DNA from 3 places in the Rahnella sp. BIGb0603 genome. Region 3 is predicted to be linked to each of the others. Evidence: predicted binding sites of a transcription regulator. Region 3 holds the regulator's gene; each other region holds the start of a gene.
The links. The regulator LexA, encoded in region 3, represses DNA repair genes until DNA is damaged. The targets are predictions, from matches to a motif close to TNCTGTATGTACATACAGNA.
Positions count from the first base shown of each region.

Region 1: the regulator LexA is predicted to act here: its motif matches at 1,046-1,065, upstream of uvrB (excinuclease ABC subunit UvrB).
Region 2: the regulator LexA is predicted to act here: its motif matches at 805-824, upstream of M2403_RS02020 (metal-dependent hydrolase).

Region 1 covers NZ_JANUEX010000001.1:687,579-689,854, reverse strand. The annotation lists gene M2403_RS03255 (ABC transporter ATP-binding protein) at 1-34, opposite strand, end outside; gene uvrB (excinuclease ABC subunit UvrB) at 1,179-2,276, shown strand, end outside.
Region 2 covers NZ_JANUEX010000001.1:434,423-436,698, forward strand. The annotation lists gene kduD (2-dehydro-3-deoxy-D-gluconate 5-dehydrogenase KduD) at 1-690, shown strand, start outside; gene M2403_RS02020 (metal-dependent hydrolase) at 843-1,400, shown strand; gene M2403_RS02025 (L-cystine transporter) at 1,588-2,276, shown strand, end outside.
Region 3 covers NZ_JANUEX010000007.1:32,770-35,045, forward strand. The annotation lists gene plsB (glycerol-3-phosphate 1-O-acyltransferase PlsB) at 1-175, opposite strand, end outside; gene M2403_RS18260 (diacylglycerol kinase) at 303-671, shown strand; gene lexA (transcriptional repressor LexA) at 791-1,399, shown strand; gene M2403_RS18270 (CsbD family protein) at 1,789-1,998, shown strand; gene zur (zinc uptake transcriptional repressor Zur) at 2,193-2,276, opposite strand, start outside.

The sequences.
Region 1 (2,276 bases), on a different contig from region 3:
CATAATACTGATTAACTGATTTTACACTTAACATCAGACCTCCCTCCCGCACGGAGCATTCCGCTGAACTTCGCTTTGACCGCCACTGTCACATTTCTGACATTTATGTTCCGCTGTTAACGCCGTAACACAGAATTAAATCCCGTTGATTACCGGCCAACCTCTCAGCATCAATTATAGATAAACAGCCATTAACCAGTGATAAATGGGGTTAACCGCTTTTTCCTTGCACTAAAAATGACTTTGCTTAGCAAAAAACAGGGTAATCATCAGATTTCACTTTCAGGTGAAAAAAGCGGTTCCGGCTACAGGAAACGCTTCCTACAGTGACACTGCAACTCTCAGGCCAAGTTTGTAAAAGTGCCGGGGAAAAGAGAAGTTACAGGGGTGTTAACAGCGGGGCGCACGGCGATTTAGGATTATTCATTAGTGTTGCTCAGGTTTTAACAGAACCGGTCAGACGCGGGAAAAGGGCAACTGCACTTTGCCAGTGCCGCTCTCTCTGATTTTGGTGCAAACGTAAGGGGAGTAAGAAGCAAAAAAATCCTGATGAGATGCACTTTTGGATTTTGCAAGAAACATCCGACCAGAAATCTAGGCAAAATAGGCATAAATAAAGTCTGAAAAAAGGGAAAAAATAACTAAAAAAGATGCTGATCCCCCCTCCGGCGTCCGAAGTGCACTTTTTGCCAACTCCCGCAGCACGGGGCGTGCTGAGAGTTATCCACTATTCCTGTGGATAACCATGTGCATGAGAGTAAGAAAAGATGCTACAGACGAGTCGGGGCGCGGGTTGTGCTCACTTTGCCCGTATTCGCAGCTTTTTGATGATGTTGTTAATAATCAGTGAGTTAGTTAAAAGCAATATGCCCGTAATTCGTTCGTCATAGTTGTGTCAGAATTCGTCAACCTGTGGTCAGAAAGTTAACGGATGAAAAATTTTGGGGATAATTGTCACCTGATGGTGAGAATTCTTTTTCGTAATAACCTAAAAAAGTGCAGATGAAGCAACCTGTTAAATCACCGGTGATTTTTATCGATTGGAGGCTGGTTTTATATACAGTACTATAGGGCGGTAAAATCAAGGCTGGCAAAATTCGCGGAGTCTTTCATACTGTTTTTCCGTGAGCGCCTTTCGTACGGCCTTATGCGTTTTCATTTCAGCCAGGTAGCCCGTCATGAGTAAAGAGTTCAAACTGCATTCCGAATTTAAGCCATCAGGCGATCAGCCTGAGGCAATACGCCGTCTGGAAGAAGGGCTGGAGAACGGTCTGGCGCACCAGACGTTACTCGGCGTTACCGGTTCCGGTAAAACCTTCACCGTCGCGAACGTGATTGCTGACCTGAACCGGCCGACGATGGTTCTCGCGCCCAATAAAACCCTCGCGGCCCAGCTATATGGCGAAATGAAAGAGTTCTTCCCGGAGAACGCCGTCGAATATTTTGTTTCTTACTACGATTATTATCAGCCAGAAGCGTATGTCCCGAGTTCAGACACGTTTATCGAAAAAGATTCCTCGGTGAACGAACACATCGAGCAGATGCGACTTTCCGCGACTAAAGCGCTGCTTGAGCGCCGCGACGTCATCGTGGTGGCATCCGTTTCGGCGATCTACGGTCTGGGCGACCCGGATTTGTATCTGAAAATGATGCTCCACCTGACCAAAGGGATGATTATCGATCAGCGCGCGATCGTGCGCCGTCTGGCCGAGCTGCAATATGCCCGCAATGATCAGGTTTTCCAGCGCAGTACTTTCCGCGTCCGCGGCGAAGTGATCGACGTCTTCCCGGCGGAATCGGACGATCTGGCGCTGCGCATCGAGCTTTTCGATCAGGAAGTCGAGCGGCTTTCCCTTTTCGATCCGCTGACCGGTCAGGTGCAGCACGAAGTTCCGCGTTTCACCATTTACCCGAAAACGCACTACGTCACCCCGCGTGAACGTATTTTGCAGGCGATGGAAGAGATCAAAGTCGATCTGGCCGATCGCCGCAAGGTGTTGCTGGATAACAACAAACTGCTCGAAGAACAGCGTCTCAGCCAGCGTACGCAGTTTGATCTCGAAATGATGAATGAGCTGGGTTATTGCTCGGGTATCGAAAACTATTCGCGCTACCTTTCGGGGCGCGGGCCGGGCGAGCCGCCGCCGACACTGTTTGACTATCTGCCTGCCGACGGTTTGCTGATAGTCGATGAATCCCACGTCACCATTCCGCAAATCGGCGGGATGTATAAAGGCGACCGCTCGCGTAAAGAAACGCTGGTGGAATACGGTTTC
Region 2 (2,276 bases), on a different contig from region 3:
GGTATGGCGCTGGGACTGGCACAAGCCGGTTGCGATATCGTAGGTATTAACGTTTCAGCGCCAACCGAAACGGCCGAAAAAATCACGGCAACCGGCCGCCGTTTCCTCGACCTTCGCGCTGACCTGAGTAGCATTACGGGCATTCCCAAACTCATCCAAAAAGCGGTCAGCGAGTTTGGTCATATCGATATTCTGGTAAACAACGCCGGTATCATTCGCCGGGAAGATGCTATCGAGTTCAGCGAGAAGAATTGGGACGACGTGATGAACGTGAACAGCAAAACACTGTTCTTCATGTCTCAGGCCGTGGCTAAGCAGTTCATTACGCAAGGTACTGGCGGTAAAATTATTAACATTGCGTCCATGCTTTCCTATCAGGGCGGCATTCGCGTTCCTTCTTATACGGCATCAAAAAGTGCCGTCATGGGCATCACCCGGCTGATGGCTAATGAATGGGCGAAGCACAATGTTAATGTTAACGCCATTGCACCGGGCTATATGGCGACCAACAATACTGAACAACTTCGTGCGGATGAAGATCGCAGCAAAGAAATTCTTGATCGCATCCCCGCCGGGCGCTGGGGCTTGCCGGAAGATGTCATGGGCCCCGTGGTATTTCTGGCGTCGAAAGCCTCGGATTACGTTAACGGCTATACCATTGCCGTTGATGGTGGATGGCTGGCGCGATAGCAACCCAATAAGTGACAATAAAAAGGCGTATTTTTATACGCCTTTTTCTTTTTTATCTTATCGTTGACAATTAGTTACAGGGTGTCTCTTCCAAGATTGTGACAGTTTCACTTATACTGGATAAAATAACAGTTATCCAGTTCGGACGCGTCATGACGGCGGAAGGCCACCTCATTTTTTCAATTGCCTGTGCAGTGTTTGCGAAAAAGGCACAGCTCTCTCCGGAACTGGCGCACGGTGACTGGTGGCATATTATTCCGGGGTCGCTGCTGACGTGCCTGCTGCCCGACATCGATCATCCCAAATCACTGATTGGCCAGCGCCTGAAATGGATTTCCGCTCCGATCGCGCGGGCATTCGGGCACCGTGGATTCACACACAGCTTGCTTGCCGTCGCGGGGGGTATTTTCCTGCTACGCACCCATTTCCCTCATGACTGGGTGATCCCCATCGATGCCTTTCATGCCATGATAATTGGTTATCTGAGCCATATTCTGGCCGATATGCTGACACCAGCCGGTGTTCCATTATTGTGGCCATGCCGCTGGCGTTTTCGCCTGCCGCTAATCAACAGTCAAAAAGGCAATCAGCTCGAACGTACGTTATGTCTGATGCTGGTCGGTCTGACGCTATTCTGGCCTGACTGGACGCCCATTATTGGTGCAATAAATCCGGATATTTTTAATCACATTCTGAAATTATTCATATGACAAGCATAAAATACCGCCATTTTGGTGATATTTGGTACGAATCAAACCTAAAAGTTATAAAGCATTCTTTTTGGATATAAATGTTCAGGTGCCAAACTGATATCCTGCTCACCATTGCTTTGGGATGGTGCAATCCCTGTTGGGAACACCCGTTTTAAATATCAAAACTATAAGTCTGGAGTTCGGTATGAATCTTCCGCTCGTTCTTAACGTAGTGGTTTTCGTTGTCCTCCTTTTGCTGCTGGCGCAAACCCGCCATAAGCAATGGAGTCTGGCAAAAAAAGTCTTACTTGGTCTGGCCATGGGTGTGGTGTTTGGCCTGGCTTTGCAGCTGATCTACGGTTCCGATGATCCGGTACTGAAAACCTCTATTACCTGGTTTAATATTGTCGGTAACGGCTACGTCCAGTTACTGCAAATGATAGTCATGCCGCTGGTTTTCGTCTCGATTCTGAGCGCGGTAGCGAAACTGCACAACGCGTCATCGCTGGGCAAAATCAGTTTCCTGACTATCGGTACCCTGTTGTTCACCACGCTGATTGCCTCGCTGGTAGGTATCTTTGTGACCGGTCTGTTTGGTCTGACCGCTGATGGGCTGGTTCAGGGGACGCAGGAAACCGCGCGTCTGACCGCTATCCAGTCCAACTACGTGGGCAAAGTGGCTGACCTGAGCGTGCCTCAGCTGATCCTTTCCTTTATTCCTAAGAACCCGTTTGCTGACCTGACAGGTGCAAGCCCAACGTCCATCATCAGCGTGGTAATTTTCGCAGCTTTCGTTGGCGTTGCGGCACTTCAGCTGGTTAAAGATGATGCTGATAAAGGCCCGCGCGTTCTGGCCTTTATCGATACCCTGCAAGCCTGGGTGATGAAACTGGT
Region 3 (2,276 bases):
GCGCACGCAACGTCAGCAAGTCTGCTTTGGAGTTATAAGGCAATACGTACAAAATCGGGCGCGTCGGGTCTAAATGCAACTCGGTAACCGGATCTGAAGGTATGACCTTGCTCTTTACCAGCAATGAGAGTGGTAAATTCAATAATGTGTAATAAAGTCTACGCCAACCTGACATAAAAACGTGAAGCCTCTTGTTAGCAATTTCGCCGCAAGGATACCAGAAAGCTCAGATGAGATCTGTGGTGATGCGATACCATATAACAGCTAAAATGCTGCAAACACTCTAAGGATCAGTACCCGAAATGGCGAACCAAGTCACCGGATTTACCCGAATTTATAAAGCAGCCGGATATTCCTGGAAAGGATTGAAAGCCGCATGGCAAAATGAAGCGGCTTTTCGCCAGGAAGCCAGCGTCGCTATCCCGCTAATTTTGTTATCTTTCTGGCTGGATGTCAGCAGTATAGAACGTATCCTGCTGATTGGCTCCGTCGTGCTGGTGTGTGTGACTGAACTGCTTAACAGCGCCATCGAATCCGCGATTGACCGCATCGGGCCTGAGTTTCACGTCCTGTCTGGACGTGCGAAAGATATTGGCTCCGCCGCCGTACTTCTGACCATCATATTGGCGATTTTTGTCTGGGTCAGCATCTTTTGGCCGCGATGGTTCTGATCTGGAACCTGTATTCCAGGAATTATCGTTATGCCCTGTTTTTATTCAATCTTAGGTTTTCATTGCCCGTTTAGCTGTATATACTCACAGCAAGACTGTATAAACAACCAGGGGGCGGAATGAAAGCTTTAACGACCAGACAACAAGAGGTCTACGACCTTATTCGCGATCATATCTCCACCACCGGTATGCCACCGACCCGCGCAGAGATTGCATCCCGTCTGGGGTTCCGTTCCCCGAACGCGGCGGAAGAACACCTGAAAGCGCTGGCGCGTAAAGGCGTTATCGAGATCGTTTCCGGTGCTTCGCGCGGTATTCGTCTGCTGATGGAAGAAGAAGAAGGTTTACCGCTGATTGGCCGCGTTGCCGCCGGTGAACCGCTGCTGGCTCAGCAGCACATCGAAGGACATTACCAGGTCGATCCGGCCATGTTTAAACCGAGTGCGGATTTCCTGCTGCGCGTCAGCGGGATGTCGATGCGTGATATCGGTATTCTGGATGGTGACCTGCTGGCAGTACACAAAACGCAGGACGTCCGTAACGGGCAGGTTGTCGTTGCGCGTATTGATGATGAAGTCACGGTCAAACGCCTGAAGAAACAGGGCAGTGTTGTTCAGCTGTTGCCTGAAAACAGCGAATTCCAGCCGATTGTGGTCGATTTGCGTGAACAGAATTTCAGCATTGAAGGTCTGGCGGTTGGCGTTATCCGCAACGGCGACTGGATCTAATCTGCGCTTAAGTTCTACGTTGCAGGTGCATTGGCCGCCTCTGACGCGCCTGTAAATATCAGTATCTCATCGCCCCGTTTTGGGGCGATATTGTTTGAAGCTGCTAATAAACTTTCCCGATAAAATCCTTTTTCTCACGTGTTATCCGCTGCGTTGCCTGTTTAGAGCAAATGCCGGATTTGCACTCTCTGTGCTCTGAATTACCGACCTTTTTCAGTCAGACAGATTCCAATTCCACGTTATATCCTGCTTTGGATTAATCCTAATAGTGGTTTTTATCCCTGTTTTGGGAAGACGAATCCGCATTCTCTACTAAGCTTTGAAGTGTTAAGGACGGGCTGCCAGCAAACGTGCAGCTCCACAACCCAAGGTAACAGGAGATATTTATCATGAATAAGGACCAAGCCGACGGTAACTGGAAGCAGTTCAAAGGGAAAGTGAAAGAACAGTGGGGTAAGCTGACTGATGACGACCTGACAGTCGTTGAAGGTAAACGTGATCAGCTGGTAGGTAAGATTCAGGAGCGATATGGCTATCAGAAGGATCAGGCCGAGAAAGAGCTCAAGGATTGGGAATCGAAAAACAAATATCACTGGTAACACGCGACTCCCCCTCGCGTATCAGTGACGTATCCTGAGTTATTGCTGCTCCTACCCGGAACACTTTCAGGATACGGGTACAAGGATGTACCCAACCTTCTACATCTTCCTTCTACACCTTAAATTATCCGTTCAGCTGCGTTAAAACCCTTCCGCTTTACGCCTTTTAAATCACATAAAAAATACCTGATTTCTCAGCGTTTTTTTACCACAATGCTGTGGTCGTGTTCGCAATGATCGTGGCTGTCGCAGGTTTCAACAACTTTGCATTCGGCACA